2 regions of the Acidovorax sp. GW821-FHT10E04 genome follow, and region 2 is predicted to be linked to the other one. Evidence: riboswitches for the same ligand, from Rfam matches in the RefSeq annotation. Region 2 holds a riboswitch; the other holds the start of a gene.
What was found. A riboswitch is a leader RNA that binds a small molecule or an ion and turns the genes downstream of it on or off. The one in region 2 is predicted to bind S-adenosylhomocysteine.
Positions count from the first base shown of each region.

Region 1: it holds a riboswitch for S-adenosylhomocysteine, as region 2 does, so the genes downstream of both, ahcY (adenosylhomocysteinase) here and metH (methionine synthase) in region 2, are expected to answer to the same signal.

Region 1 is NZ_JBWKMT010000005.1:58,183-65,408, forward strand. It holds gene AC07OC_RS16535 (peptide chain release factor 3) at 1-184, opposite strand, end outside; gene AC07OC_RS16540 (SDR family oxidoreductase) at 333-1,115, opposite strand; gene AC07OC_RS16545 (TetR/AcrR family transcriptional regulator) at 1,199-1,861, opposite strand; gene AC07OC_RS16550 (DUF2855 family protein) at 1,940-3,037, shown strand; S-adenosyl-L-homocysteine riboswitch at 3,100-3,179, shown strand; gene ahcY (adenosylhomocysteinase) at 3,254-4,687, shown strand; gene AC07OC_RS16560 (TlyA family RNA methyltransferase) at 4,801-5,799, shown strand; gene metF (methylenetetrahydrofolate reductase [NAD(P)H]) at 5,796-6,647, shown strand; gene AC07OC_RS16570 (septal ring lytic transglycosylase RlpA family protein) at 6,647-7,226, shown strand, end outside.
Region 2 is NZ_JBWKMT010000003.1:674,956-682,181, reverse strand. It holds gene metH (methionine synthase) at 21-2,735, opposite strand; S-adenosyl-L-homocysteine riboswitch at 2,787-2,893, opposite strand; gene AC07OC_RS12485 (IPTL-CTERM sorting domain-containing protein) at 2,923-4,626, opposite strand; gene AC07OC_RS12480 (hypothetical protein) at 4,750-5,493, opposite strand; gene AC07OC_RS12475 (aliphatic amidase) at 5,610-6,650, opposite strand; gene AC07OC_RS12470 (FmdB family zinc ribbon protein) at 6,666-7,010, opposite strand; gene fmdA (formamidase) at 7,044-7,226, opposite strand, start outside.

The DNA.
Region 1 (7,226 bases), on a different contig from region 2:
GCTTTTCGATCTCCATCCAGTCCGAGGTGGCATGGCGGCTGGCCTTGCGGCCCTTGACGGCACCGGCGATCTGGATCGCGCCCGAGAACAGCAGCAGCTTTTCCGTCAGCGTCGTCTTACCGGCGTCGGGGTGGGAAATGATGGCAAAGGTGCGGCGGCGCCGGGTTTCTGAGGCGTAGGACACAGGGGGTGGTTCCAGAAGGGGGTCAGGGCGCGCTGCGGCAGGGTTCTGCGGCAGTCGGCGCGGCAGGCGCAGCGGCGCCCGGAAGCGGCGATTTTACCGGCGCCCGCTGCGAACCCTCTTCCGGCCGTTCTTCAACGCCCGTTTCCGTTCAGCTGGCCTGTGCCTGCGCCTGGGCGTGCCGGGCATACATCTTCTGCATGCCGCCCAGCCAGCGCTCGTAGTCCTGCCCCTTGTTGCGGAAGTATTGCGCCACTTCGGGGTGGGGCAGCACCAGGAAGCGCCCGTCCTGCATGGCGGCCAGCACGTCGCCCGCCACCTGTTCGGGCGGCAGGATGCCGTCGTGCGAGGCCGAACCGCCATCGCCCGTCACCATGGCGGTCTGCACCGACTGCGGGCACAGGCAGGCCACACCCACGCCCTTGCGGCCATAGGCGATGCGCAGCCACTCGGCGAAGGCCACGGCGGCATGCTTGGTGACGGCGTAGGGGGCGGACTCGACGATGGTCAGCAGCCCGGCCGCCGAGGCCGTGACGAGGAAGAAGCCCTCGCCGCTCTCCACCATCTCGGGCACCACGGCGCGTGCGGCCCACACGTGGGCCATGCCGTGGATGTTCCACATGGCGTCCCACAGTGGGTCCTCGAGTTCGATGCCGCCCGGGCGGCCCAGGATGCCGGCGTTGGAGATGTAGGCATCGACCCGGCCGTAGCGCTCGCGCGTGGTGGCCACCAGCGCCTGGATGTCGGCCTCCTTGGACACATCGCAGCGCACGGCCAGGCCACCGATCTCGTCGGCCACGGCCTGTGCGGGCGCGAGGTGCAGGTCGGCCACGACCACGGCGCGGGCGCCTTCCTGCGCAAAACGCCGCGCGATGCTGCGGCCGATGCCGCTGGCGCCGCCGGTGACGATGATGACCTTGTCCTTGGGGTCCATGCAGTGCTCCGTTGGTGTTTTTTGGTGAGGGCGCCAGTGTCGGGCGGCCCGCGGGGCAAGGCAGCCGCGCAGGTGACAGGGCTTCAGCCCGGCGCGCTGGCGGCCTGCACGATGGCGGCGCAGCACAGTTGCTCCACACCGTCGGCCCACTGCCGCATGGCGGCGGGATCGAGCTGCAGCAGCAGCGCATAGCGCCGCCCACCCCAGGCCGAGAGGTGCAACGCCTGCAGCAGTGCTTGCCCGGGCGGGCGGGGCAGGTCGGTGCAGGCGGCAATCACCCGGCCCCAGGCGGCCACCAGTTCCTCGTGCACGCGGCGGTGGTGCCGGGGCTCGGCCATCTGCGCCTCCAGCGCCAGCATGTCGGGGTGGAAGGGCGGCAGCCCGGGCGCATCCACGCCGCACACCAGGCGCACGAGATGGTGGATGCGCTGCGTCCATGGCAGGCCCTCGGGCTGCACGGCCTCGCGGTCGATGGCGGCGAGCAGGGCCTCGACGCAGTGGCGCACATAGCCCGACAGCAGCGCTGTCTTGTTGGGGAAATAGTCGTACAGCGTGCCGACGGAAATGCCGGTTTCCAGCGCCACGTTGCGCGTGGTGAGCTTGTCCCAGCCGTCGCGTTGCCAAATCCGAACAAAGGCGTCGTAGATGGCCTGCACCGTGAAGCGCGCCCGGGCCTGGAGGGGGCGCTTGAGCGGCCTGGGGGCCGCGCTGGAGCTGGCGGCAAGGGTCTTGCGCGGCGGGTTCACCGGTTTCCGAACCCACGCGGCGGCAGGGCGCCATACAGTGCCCTGAGTGTTTTCTCACCCTTGAAACGGAGACTTTCCATGACGCTGCTCACCCGCCTGTTGACCGACAGGAATGCATTGAATCACACCCGCACCGAGGAGCTCCCCCTTGCTCCACTGCAGCCCGGCGAGGCCCTGCTGCGCGTGGATCGCGTGGCGGTGACCACGAACAACATCACCTACGCCGCCTTTGGCGACGCGATGAAGTACTGGGACTTTTTCCCCACGGGCGAAGCGGGCTGGGGCCACATGCCCGTGTGGGGCTTTGCCGACGTGGTGGCCTCCGGCGTGCAGGGCGTGGCCGTGGGCGAGCGCTTCTACGGCTACTGGCCCATTGCGAGCCATGTGCGCATGGCGCCGGTGCGCGTGACGGTCCGGGGCTTCTACGACGGCGCGGAGCACCGCCAGTCGCTCACCTCGGCCTACAACCAGTACACGCGCACCAGCGCCGACCCGGCATACCGGGCAGGCGATGAAAACTACCAGATGCTGGTGCGGCCGCTGTTCATCACGTCGTTCATGCTGGCGGACTTCCTGCAGGACAACGGATTTTTCGGCGCGCGGCGGCTGCTGTTCTCCAGCGCATCGAGCAAGACGGCCTACGGCACCGCGTTCTGCCTGGAGGGGCCCGGGCAGATCGAGCGCCTGGGGCTCACCGCGCCGCGCAACAGTGCCTTCGTGCAGGGCCTGGGCTGCTACCAGCGCACGGTGGCGTATGGCGAGCTGGAGGCCCTGGATGCCGGTGTGCCCACGCTGTATGTCGATTTCTCGGGCGACGAGGATCTGCGCTCGCGCGTGCACCACCACCTGGGCGATGCCCTGGTGTACGACTGCTATGCGGGGTCGGCGCAGAACACGCACTTCCTGCGCGACACGGCCCTGCCGGGGCCCGCGCCCGTGTTCTATTTCGCGCCGGTGCAGATCAGGAAGCGCAATGCGGACTGGGGCCCCGAGGTGGTCAACCAGAAGTTCAATGCCGCCCAGCGCGCGTTCATCGACCGCGTCGGCAGCGCGCACCAGCCCTGGATGCGGGTGCGCGAACACCAGGGTTTCGCGGCGGCGCAGGCCCTGGTCGAGGACCTGCATGCGGGCCGCATCGATCCGCAGGAAGGCCACGTGGTCGTGCTGGCGCCGTAGCGCGGCCCAAGGCACCGAGGCGGGGCGCTCCCTCGCCTCCCGCACTTGCTTTTATAATCCGCCGATCCGAGGAGCGTTGCAGCGTCCCCAGCACTGGCGGGGCGTGAGGCTCGGAGTCATCTAGCAACGACGCTCATCCACTTCTCGTGTGGTGAGCCTTCCGTCTCATCCCCGCGCTGAATGTGGTCTTTCAAACATGCTTTGGAGCACACCATCATGAACGCACGCGTCAACGCCCCGGTCAACACCGACTGCATCATTGCCGACATCGGCCTGGCCGCCTGGGGCCGTAAAGAGATCCGCATCGCCGAAACGGAGATGCCCGGCCTGATGGCCATCCGCGAGGAATTCGCCGCCAAGCAGGCGCTCAAGGGCGCCCGCATCACCGGCAGCCTGCACATGACGATCCAGACCGCCGTGCTGATCGAGACGCTGCAGGCCCTGGGTGCCGAGGTGCGCTGGGCTTCGTGCAACATCTTCTCCACGCAGGACCACGCCGCCGCCGCGATTGCCGCCAGCGGCACGCCCGTGTTCGCCGTGAAGGGCGAGACCTTGGCCGAATACTGGGACTACACCCACCGCATTTTCGACTTCGGCCCCGCCGGCACCGAAGGCGAAGGCCCCAACCTGATCCTGGACGACGGCGGCGACGCCACGCTGCTGATGCACCTGGGCAAGCGCGCCGAAAAGGACGCATCGCTGATCGCCAACCCCACCAGCGAAGAAGAAACCTGCCTGTTCGCCTCCATCAAGGCCAAGCTGGCCGTGGACCCGACCTGGTACAGCCGCAAGAGCGCGCAGATCATCGGCGTGACCGAAGAGACCACGACCGGCGTGCACCGCTTGAAGGAAATGTCGGCCAAGGGCTCGCTGATGTTCCGCGCGATCAACGTGAACGACTCGGTGACCAAGAGCAAGTTCGACAACCTGTACGGCTGCCGCGAGTCGCTGGTGGACGGCATCAAGCGCGCCACCGACGTGATGATCGCCGGCAAGGTGGCCTGCGTGGCCGGCTACGGCGACGTGGGCAAGGGCTCTGCCCAGGCCCTGCGCGCCCTGAGCGCCCAGGTCTGGGTGACCGAGATCGACCCCATCAACGCCCTGCAGGCCGCGATGGAAGGCTACAAGGTCGTGACGATGGAATACGCCGCCGACAAGGCCGACATCTTCGTGACCACCACCGGCAACAAGGACGTGATCACCCACGACCACATGAAGGCCATGAAGGACCAGGCCATCGTCTGCAACATCGGCCACTTCGACAACGAGATCCAGGTCGCGACGCTCGAGCAGTACGAGTGGGAAGAGATCAAGCCCCAGGTGGACCACGTGATCTTCCCGGACGGCAAGCGCATCATCCTGCTGGCCAAGGGCCGCCTGGTGAACCTGGGCTGCGGCACGGGCCACCCGAGCTTCGTGATGTCGTCGAGCTTCGCCAACCAGACCATCGCCCAGATCGAGCTGTTCACCCACAGCGACTACTACGAGAACGGCAAGGTCTACGTGCTGCCCAAGCACCTCGACGAGAAGGTGGCGCGCCTGCACCTCAAGAAGGTGGGCGCGATGCTCACGGAACTTTCCGACGAGCAGGCCGCCTACATCGGTGTGCCCAAGCAAGGCCCGTACAAGCCCGACACGTACCGCTACTGATCGTGCGGGTGGCTGTTGCTGCTCCTTTTTTGGGAGCAGCCAGCGCTTGTGGATAAAGCGATAGAAGCCATTTTGGCTATGAAATCCATCGTCGATTGACGAGAGAGTGACGCATGCGCGCAGATGTTTTTTTGGTGGAGTCCGGCCATGCGGCCACGCGTTCGCAGGCACAGCGGCTGATTGCTGCAGGCGTCGAGTGGCGCCTGTCGCCGCTGGCGCCCTGGCAGAAGGTGGCCAAGAACGGCGATGACATCCCGTCCGTGGCCGAGGTGAAGCTGCTGGACGATGCCGAGGCCAAGTACATCTCGCGCGGCGGGCTCAAGCTGGAAGGCGCCTTGCGGGCCACGGGCCTGCCCGTGGCCGGGCTGCGCTGCCTGGACGTGGGGCAGAGCACCGGCGGGTTCACCGATTGCCTGTTGCAGCAGGGCGCGGCGCAGGTCGTCGGCGTGGACGTGGGCCACGGCCAGCTGCACGAGCGGCTGCACAGCGATCTGCGGGTGGTTTGCGTCGAGGGCGTGAATGCGCGCTCGCTGACCGCCGAGGCGCTGCAGCAGGCGTGCGAGGACGCGCTCTCCGAAGCCGTCGATGTGGACGAGGACAACGAGACCCAGCCCGAGGCGCCCTACAGCTGGATGCGCAACGGCGGGCTGGTGGACGACGCCTACGATGACAGCGGCGACGCCAAGGACCAGGACATCGAAGCCTTCAAGTCCGAGCGCGCGCAGCGTGCCGAGGCGCGCGCGCTGGGCACGCTGCCCGTCCAGCGCCGGCGCCGCGCCGAATGCGCGGGCGTGGACACGACCCCGTTGTTCGACGTGGTGGTGGGCGACCTGTCCTTCATTTCGCTGACCCTGGTGCTGCCTGCCATCGCCGCATTCCTGCGGCCCGACGGCCACCTGCTCATGCTGGTCAAGCCGCAGTTCGAACTGCAGCCCGGCCAGGTGGGCAAGGGCGGCATCGTGCGCGACGAGGCGCTGTACGCCGTGGTGGAAAAGCGCATCCGTGACTGCTGCGCCGAACTGGGCCTGGCGGTGCACGCCTGGCTGGACAGCCCGATCCAGGGTGGCGACGGCAACCGTGAATTTTTTGTTTATGCGAGGAGGGCCACATGATTGCTGCCAATGCCCAGGGCATCGGTTTCCCGGTGAGCTTCGAGTTTTTCCCGCCCAAGACGCCGGAGGGGGCCGACAAGCTGCGCACCGCGCGCCAGCAGCTGTATGCGCTGCACCCTGATTTCTGTTCGGTGACCTACGGCGCGGGCGGTTCCACGCAGGAGGGCACGTTTGGCACGGTGCGCGAAATCCTGGCCGAGGGGGTCGGCGCAGCCTCGCACTTCTCGTGCATTGGCGCCACGCGCCAGTCCGTGCGCGAGCAGCTCGCCATGCTCAAGGACATGGGCGTCAAGCGCCTGGTCGCGCTGCGCGGTGATCTGCCCAGCGGCTATGGCGCGGGCGGGGAGTTCCACTACGCCAGCGACCTGGTGGCCTTCATCCGTGCGGAGACCGGCCGGGACTTCCACATCGAGGTGGCGGCCTACCCCGAGGTCCACCCCCAGGCCAAGTCGCCCGAGGCGGACCTGAAGGCGTACATCGCCAAGGTGCAGGCCGGAGCGGACTCGGCGATCACCCAGTATTTCTACAACAGCGATGCGTACTTCCGCTTCGTGGAAGACACGCAGCGCCTGGGCGCCGATGTGCCCGTGGTGCCCGGCATCATGCCCATCGGCAGCTCCACCCAGCTGATGCGCTTCTCGGACGCCTGCGGCGCCGAGATTCCCCGCTGGATACGCCTGCGCCTGCAGTCTTTCGGCGACGACACGGCGAGCATCAAGGCCTTTGGCCTGGATGTGGTGACCGACCTGTGCGACCGGTTGCGCAGTGCCGGCGTGCCGGCCCTGCACTTCTACACGATGAACCAGAGTGCCGCGACGCTGGAGATCTGTCGCCGGCTGGGGATCTGATGCGCCAGCCGCGCGGCGATGCCGCGGTGGCGGGCCCGGTGGAGGGCCGCCGGGCCGCCCTGTGGTGGAAGGTGCTCGGGGTGGTCTGCTGCGGTGTTTCGGTGTGGGGCTGCTCGTCCTGGGGGCGTGCGCAGGGGCTGTCCGCCGAGGCCGACGCACTGGCCCCGCACCTGCTGAGCGTGCCGGGCGAGGCCATGCTGATCGACCCGCCGCGCCCCGGTGGGCGGGAGGATGGCACCGAAAGCCCGCAGGCCCCGCAGCTGCGCCTGCCCGCCGACGAGGTGGGCCTGGCCTCCTGGTACGGCGCGAAGTTCCACAAGCGCCGCACGGCCAGCGGAGAGCCCTTCGACATGAAGGCGCTCACCGCGGCGCATCCCACCTTGCCGTTCGGCTCGCGCGTGTGCGTGCGCAGCCAGGCCACGGGCCGTTCGGTCGTGGTCCGCATCAACGACCGGGGCCCGCACACGGGCAACCGCGTGATCGACCTGAGCCGGGGGGCCGCCGAGGTGCTGGGGATGGTGGGCCTGGGGCTCAAGCCCGTGGAGCTTTTTGCGCTGGACGAGGGCGAGCGGGACTGCC
Region 2 (7,226 bases):
ATGCTATAAAATCAATAGCATCACAGATTCGGCGCCAGCAACCGCTCCAGCACCTTCTCATCCATCCTGCGGCGCTGCGCCATGTCGTGCAACTGGTCTTCACCGATCTTGCCGACGTTGAAGTACACGGCATCCGGATGACCGATGTAGAAGCCGCTCACGCTGGCCGCCGGCATCATGGCCAGGCTTTCGGTGAGGGTCATGCCGATGTCTTCGCACTGCAGCACACGGAACAGCTCGCTCTTGGCGCTGTGGTCGGGGCAGGCGGGGTAGCCGGGCGCGGGGCGGATGCCGCGGTACTTCTCGGCGATCATGTCGTCGTTGCTCAGCGCCTCGCCGGCGGCATAGCCCCACAGGTCGGTGCGCACGCGGTGGTGCAGGGCTTCGGCAAAGGCTTCGGCCAGGCGGTCGGCCAGGCTCTTGAACAGGATGGCGGAGTAGTCGTCCAGCGCGTCGATGAAGGCCTTTTCCTTCTTCTCGATCCCCAGGCCCGCCGTCACGGCGAACATGCCGGCGTAGTCGGCAATGCCGCTTTCCTTGGGCGCCACGAAGTCGGCCAGGCAGCGGCTGGGGCGGGTCACGCCGTCGATGGTGTGCTTTTCCGCTTGCTGGCGCAGGCCGTACCAGGTCATGGCGACCTCGGTGCGGGTGTCGTCGGTGTAGAACTCGATGTCGTCGTCGTTCACGCTGTTGGCGGGCAGCAGCGCCATCACGCCGCTGGCCGTGAGCCACCGGCCTTCGATGATTTTTTTCAGCATGGCCTGGCCATCGGCAAACACCCGCGTGGCCTCCACGCCCACCACCTCATCGGTGAGGATGGCGGGGTACGGGCCGGCCAGGTCCCAGGTCTGGAAGAACGGGCCCCAGTCGATGTACCTGGCCAGCTCGGCCAGGTCGAAGTTCTTGAACACGCGGCGGCCCAGCGCACGTGGCACGGCGGGCTGGTAGGCGGACCAGTCCACGGGTGTCTTGTTCGCGCGGATCTTGGCCAGGGGCCACAGGGGCGTGGCCTTCTTGTTGGCGTGCTGGATGCGCACCTTGTCGTAGTCGGCATTCAGCTCGTCCACGTAGTTCTGCACGCCGTCGCCCAGCAGGCTCTGCGCCACGCTGACGCTGCGCGAGGCATCGGGAACGTAGACCACGGGGCCTTCGTAGTGCGGCGCGATCTTCACGGCGGTGTGCACGCGGCTGGTGGTGGCGCCGCCGATGAGCAGCGGGATCTTCTTGATGCGGAAGTGCTCGTCCTTCTGCATCTCGCCCGCGACGTACTGCATTTCTTCCAGGCTGGGGGTGATCAGGCCCGACAGGCCCACGATGTCGGCGCCCTCGACCTTGGCGCGCGCCAGGATCTCGTGGCAGGGCACCATCACGCCCATGTTCACCACCTCGAAGTTGTTGCACTGGAGCACGACGGTGACGATGTTCTTGCCGATGTCGTGCACGTCGCCCTTGACGGTGGCGATGACGATCTTGCCCTTGCTGCGCACGTCGCGCCCGGCCAGTTCGTCCTGGCGCTTTTCTTCCTCGATGTACGGAATCAGGTGGGCCACGGCGGACTTCATCACGCGCGCGCTTTTCACCACCTGGGGCAGGAACATCTTGCCAGCGCCGAACAAATCGCCCACCACGTTCATGCCGTCCATGAGCGGGCCCTCGATCACGTGCAGCGGACGGCCGCCCCTGGCCAGGATCTCGCGGTAGGCCTCTTCGGTGTCCTCGGTGATGAAGTCGGTGATGCCGTGCACCAGCGCATGCGACAGGCGCTCGCCCACGGTCTTGGGGTGCTCGGGCGTGCCGCGCCATTCGAGTTTCTTGCTCTCGTCCTTGGCGCCGCTCTTGGCGGTTTCGGCGATCTCGACCAGGCGCTCGCCGGCGTCGGGGCGGCGGTTGAGCACCACGTCTTCCACGCGCTCGCGCAGCACGGGCTCCAGGTCGTCGTACACACCCACCATGCCAGCATTGACGATGCCCATGTCCATGCCCGCCTTGATGGCGTGGTACAGGAACACGGTGTGGATGGCCTCGCGCACGGGGTCGTTGCCCCGGAAGCTGAACGACACGTTCGACACGCCGCCCGAGACCTTGGCGCCCGGCAGGTTCTGCTTGATCCAGCGCACGGCCTCGATGAAATCGACGGCGTAGTTGTTGTGCTCTTCGATGCCGGTGGCCACGGCGAAGATGTTGGGGTCGAAGATGATGTCTTCGGGCGGGAAGCCCACTTCATCGACCAGGATGCGGTAGGCGCGTTCGCAGATTTCGATCTTGCGTTCGTAGGTGTCGGCCTGGCCTTTTTCGTCAAACGCCATGACCACCGCAGCGGCGCCGTAGCGGCGCACCAGGCGCGCCTCGTGCTTGAACTTGTCCACGCCCTCCTTCATGGAGATGGAGTTGACGATGCCCTTGCCCTGCACGCAACGCAGGCCGGCTTCGATCACCTCCCACTTGGAGCTGTCCACCATGATGGGCACGCGCGCGATGTCGGGCTCGGACGCGATGAGCTGCAGAAAGCGCACCATGGCGGCCTTGCTGTCGAGCATGGCCTCGTCCATGTTGATGTCGATGACCTGGGCGCCGTTTTCCACCTGCTGGCGCGCCACGGCCAGGGCCTCTTCATACTGGCCGTTCAAAATCATGCGCGCGAACGCCTTGGAGCCGGTGACGTTGGTGCGCTCGCCGATGTTGACGAACAGCGTGCCCTCGCCAATGGAGACAGGCTCCAGGCCGGACAACTTCATGGGGGGGACGGACAAATCTGACATAAGGCTCACCTGCGCGGCACAAGGGGGTTCAGGTGAGCGTCGTTGTCAATGTACTGAGGGATGCGCGGCCCAAGCCTGACGAGCCGCCATGCCCCACCAGGGCACGGCAAGCCGCTGCAACGCTCCTTGGACCAGGGGCCGATTGTAGTTGGCCCGCCCGCGGTCAGCGCATCTGGCGGCGCTGGCCCAGCGCGGCCAGCAGCACCAGGCCGGCGAGCAGCCACAGCGCCCATTCCGACAGGGACGGAATCGCGCTCGGGGCCGCCGCGATGGTGTCGGTGTCGGTGGCGCTGTTGTTGCCGGGGTTGGGGTCGGTCACGCCACCTGGGGCCGCGACGGTCGCGGTGTTGACCAGTGTCCCCGTCGCCGACGCGCCCACCGTGGCGCTGACGGTGTAGGTCACCGATCCGCCCGCGGGCAGGTTGACGGTGTCGTTGATGCTGCCACTGCCCGCCGCCGTGCAGGTGCCGCCGCCCGCGCCCACGCAGGTCCAGGTGCCGGTCAGCACCGCGGGCAGGGTGTCCGCCACCGTCGCCCCAGCGACGCCGGAGGGCCCGGCATTGCTCGCGGTGATGGTGTAGGTCACCGAGCCGCCCGCGGTGGCCGTGGTCACGCCGTCCGTCTTGGTGATGGCCAGATCCGCCTGCGGCGTGACGGTGTCGGTGTCGGTGGCGCTGTTGTTGGCCGGGTTGGGGTCGGTCACCCCGCCCGGCGCCGTCACCGTCGCCGTGTTGACCAGCGTTCCCGTGGCCGCCGCACTCACCGTCGCGCTGACGGTGTAGGTCACCGAGCCGCCCGCGGGCAGGTTGACGGTGTCGCTGATATTGCCGCTGCCCGCCGCCGTGCAGGTGCCTCCGCCCGCGCCGACGCAGGTCCAGGTGCCCGTGAGGGCGGCGGGGAAGGTGTCCACCACGCCCGCGCCTGCGGCGTTCGATGGGCCGGCGTTGCTGGCGGTGATGGTGTAGGTGACCGAGCCGCCCGGAACGGCCGTGGTCACACCATCCGTCTTGGTGATGGCCAGGTCGGCTTGCGACGCGAGGGTGTCGGTGTCGGTGGCGCTGTTGTTGGCGGGGTTGGGATCGGTCACCCCGCCCGGCGCTGTCACCGTCGCCGTGTTGACCAGCGTTCCGGTCGCCGAACCGCTGATCGTGGCGCTCACCGTGTAGGTGACCGATCCCCCCGCGGGCAGGTTGACGATGTCGTTGATGTTGCCGCTGCCCGCCGCCGTGCAGGTGCCTCCGCCCGCGCCGACGCAGGTCCAGGTGCCGGTGAGCGCGGCAGGGAAGGTATCGAGCACCGCGGCCCCCGACGCATTAGACGGCCCCGCGTTGCTGGCGGTGATGGTGTACGTCACCGATCCGCCCGGAACGGCCGTGGTCACGCCATCGGTCTTGGTGATGGACAGATCCGCCTGTGGCGTGAGCGTGTCGGAGTCGGTGGCGCTGTTGTTGGCTGGGTTGGGGTCGTTCACGGCAGACGTCACCGTCGCGGTGTTGGTCAGCGTGCCCGTCGCAGACGCATTGATCGCGGCGCTCACCGTGTAAGTCACCGAGCCGCCCGCGGGCAGATTGACGCCATCGTTGATGTTGCCGCTGCCCGCCGCCGTGCAGGTGCCGCCGCCCGCGCCCACGCAGGTCCAGGTGCCGGTGAGCACGGCCGGAAAAGTGTCCGCCACCGTGGCACCGACGGCGGGGTCCGGCCCTGCATTGCTGGCGGTGATGGTGTAGGTCACCGATCCGCCCGGCGTGGCCGTGGTCACTCCATCGGTCTTTGTGATGGAAAGGTCCGCGTCTTGGGCATGCGCTGCGGTCGCGGCCACCATGGCCAACAAGAACGCAGTGAGCCACAGCAATGCACGTTGGCGCATGGTGAAGTCCCGATTTGGAGTGGAAGGGTGGCCAAAGTGTAACGCCACGTTTCCATCTGGAACGTTCATGCGCGTCGGCGCGCGCTCACGGCGCGTCCCGCGCTGGACGCGGTCGAATCGCCCTTAACGCACCGGCAGAAACTGCAGGAAAGTCCCGCCCACGATACCCTGCACGTAGCTGATGGCAGCGCGACGGTACTTTTCGGTGGTCAGGGCGGCCAGCAGGTCGAGCCGCGCGATGACCTTGCCGAACTCGCGCTCGAAGCTCAGGTTGCGGCCCTGGGGCCCGATTTCGTCGGCCAGCAGCAGCGGCTGGCCCTGGGCATTGCGGCGCTGGGCCAGCAGCCACACGGCGCTTTCCACATTGCGCGCGGCGTTGTAGAGGTGCTGGGCATCCACACCGTCGAGCAAGAAGAACTCGGTCTTGCCGCCATGGGCCGTGATGATCATGTCGGCCGTCGCATGGATGAACGCCGCCACGCGGTCTCCCGCAAACTCCGGCGCCAGCGCAAAGCCCATCGCGGCGATGTCACGGCGCCCCTGCAGTGGCGCCCAGGGCTGGCGCTGCAGGATGGCCGTGCGCACCTGCTCGGCGGCGTGCTCGCGGCTGGTGGTGCTGGTCTTGCGCCATTCGGCGGGGTTGCGGCGGTAGAGCTTGTCCATGAGGCGGAACAAGCCCTCCAGGTTCTCCTGCATGGCCAGCGTGGCCAGGCGGTTCATGTCGGACTGGGCCAGCTCACCGGGCGCGGCGGATGCGCCCTTGACCTCGCCGCGCTGCGTGGGCGCGTTGCCCGCGCAGCCCGCGAGCACGGCGCACAGCAGCGCACAGGACGACATCCACAGGATAGAAAAGAACGGCCCACGCATGGGGGCCGATTATCGGGCGCAGTGCGGGCCTCGCACAGGCGGTTGACACTGTTTGAAGATCTCAGGCCGCTGCAGTGCATCGAACGGGCGAACCCGCGCCACACCCCCCGTTGGCGTCAGCTGCGGCCTGCGCTGTCAGGGTTGGGGATGCCCTTCATCGGGCATTCCTCGGTGCCCACCATGGGCCGGGTGATGGCTTCCACGGCCTTGCGGGTGCCTTCGGGGTCATTCACCCAGCGGGTGTAGAAGTCATACGGGCAGGCGGCCACGCCCTGGTCCCCGTCGCGGGAGTTGATCATGCCGGTGTAGCCCCGGTGCAGCAGCTTGAAGAGGTGGTTTTCGGACTGCCCGTTCCTGCGGAAGTCGCGGATCAGGCTTTTTGACAACGCTGCGTACTGCACCCCGTATTCCTCCTCGCCGCATTCACCGAGCGTTCGGCCATCAAAGCCAATCAGCGCGCTGTGGCCAAAGTAGCTGTACACGCCGTCGAACCCGGCGGCATTGGCCACGGCCACGTAGGTGTTGTTGGCAAAGGCCATGGCCTTGCTCATCAGAATCTGTTGCTCCTTGGCGGGGTACATGTAGCCCTGGCACCGCACGATGAGCTCAGCGCCCTTCATGGCGCAGTCGCGCCAGATCTCGGGGTAGTTGCCGTCGTCGCAGATGATGAGGCTGATCTTCAGGCCCTTGGGGCCTTCGCTCACGTACGTGGTGTCCCCCGGGTACCAGCCTTCGATGGGGGTCCAGGGCATGATCTTGCGGTACTTCTGCACGATCTCGCCCTGGTCGTTCATCAGGATCAAGGTGTTGTACGGCACCTTGTGCGGGTGCTTCTCATGGCGCTCGCCGGTGAGCGAGAAGACGCCCCACACCTTGGCCTTGCGGCAGGCGGCGGCGAAGATCTCGGTCTCCTCGCCGGGGATGGTGGCCGCCGTGTCCATCATCTCCTGGGCGTCGTACATGATGCCGTGGGTGCTGTACTCCGGAAAGATCACCAGGTCCATGCCGGGCAGGCCGGTCTTCATGCCCACCAGCATGTCCGCGATCTTGCGCGCGTTGTCCAGCACCTCGGCCTTGCTGTGCAGGCGTGGCATCTTGTAGTTGACCACCGCCACGCCGACGGTGTCCTTGCTGCTGGAGATATCGCCGTGAATCATGGTGAAGCACCCCTATCAATGAGAAATCATCCAGGGCCGTTTGCTGGGAAACGCCTTGGCGCCGCTGGGCGCCGTCACCGTGGCCTTGCGGCTTTGCGATGACGAACAGCAACCACAGCCTGCGGGGTGCTTGAGGCGGGCGTAGTCACCCGAGCGCTGCGGTTCGTGGCGCGCGCGCTCGTTGGTGGCGATGGCGCTGCGTGCGGACGCACTCATGAGCGCCAGGCGCGGCGCGGTGGCAAACACGCGCGGCGATGCGGCGCCGCAGTCCGGGCAGGCGGCGGGTTCGTTGCGGTCCGCCAGCAGGCGGAAGGCATCAAAACCGCCACACTGGGCACAGGCGTAGTCGTAGGTGGGCATGGCGGTTTCTTTCTGGCGAAGGCGCCCCGTGGGTCAGGCCAGATCGGGCGACAGCGGCATGGCCACCGAGCCATCCAGGTGCTGGACCGGCCCTGCGGCGCTGGGGTTGATGTCAAAGTCAAAGATCTGCGTGGGCAGCCACAGCGTGGCGCAGGCGTTGGGCACATCCACCACGCCGCTGATGTGGCCCTGCACAGGCGCGGTGCCCAGAATGGA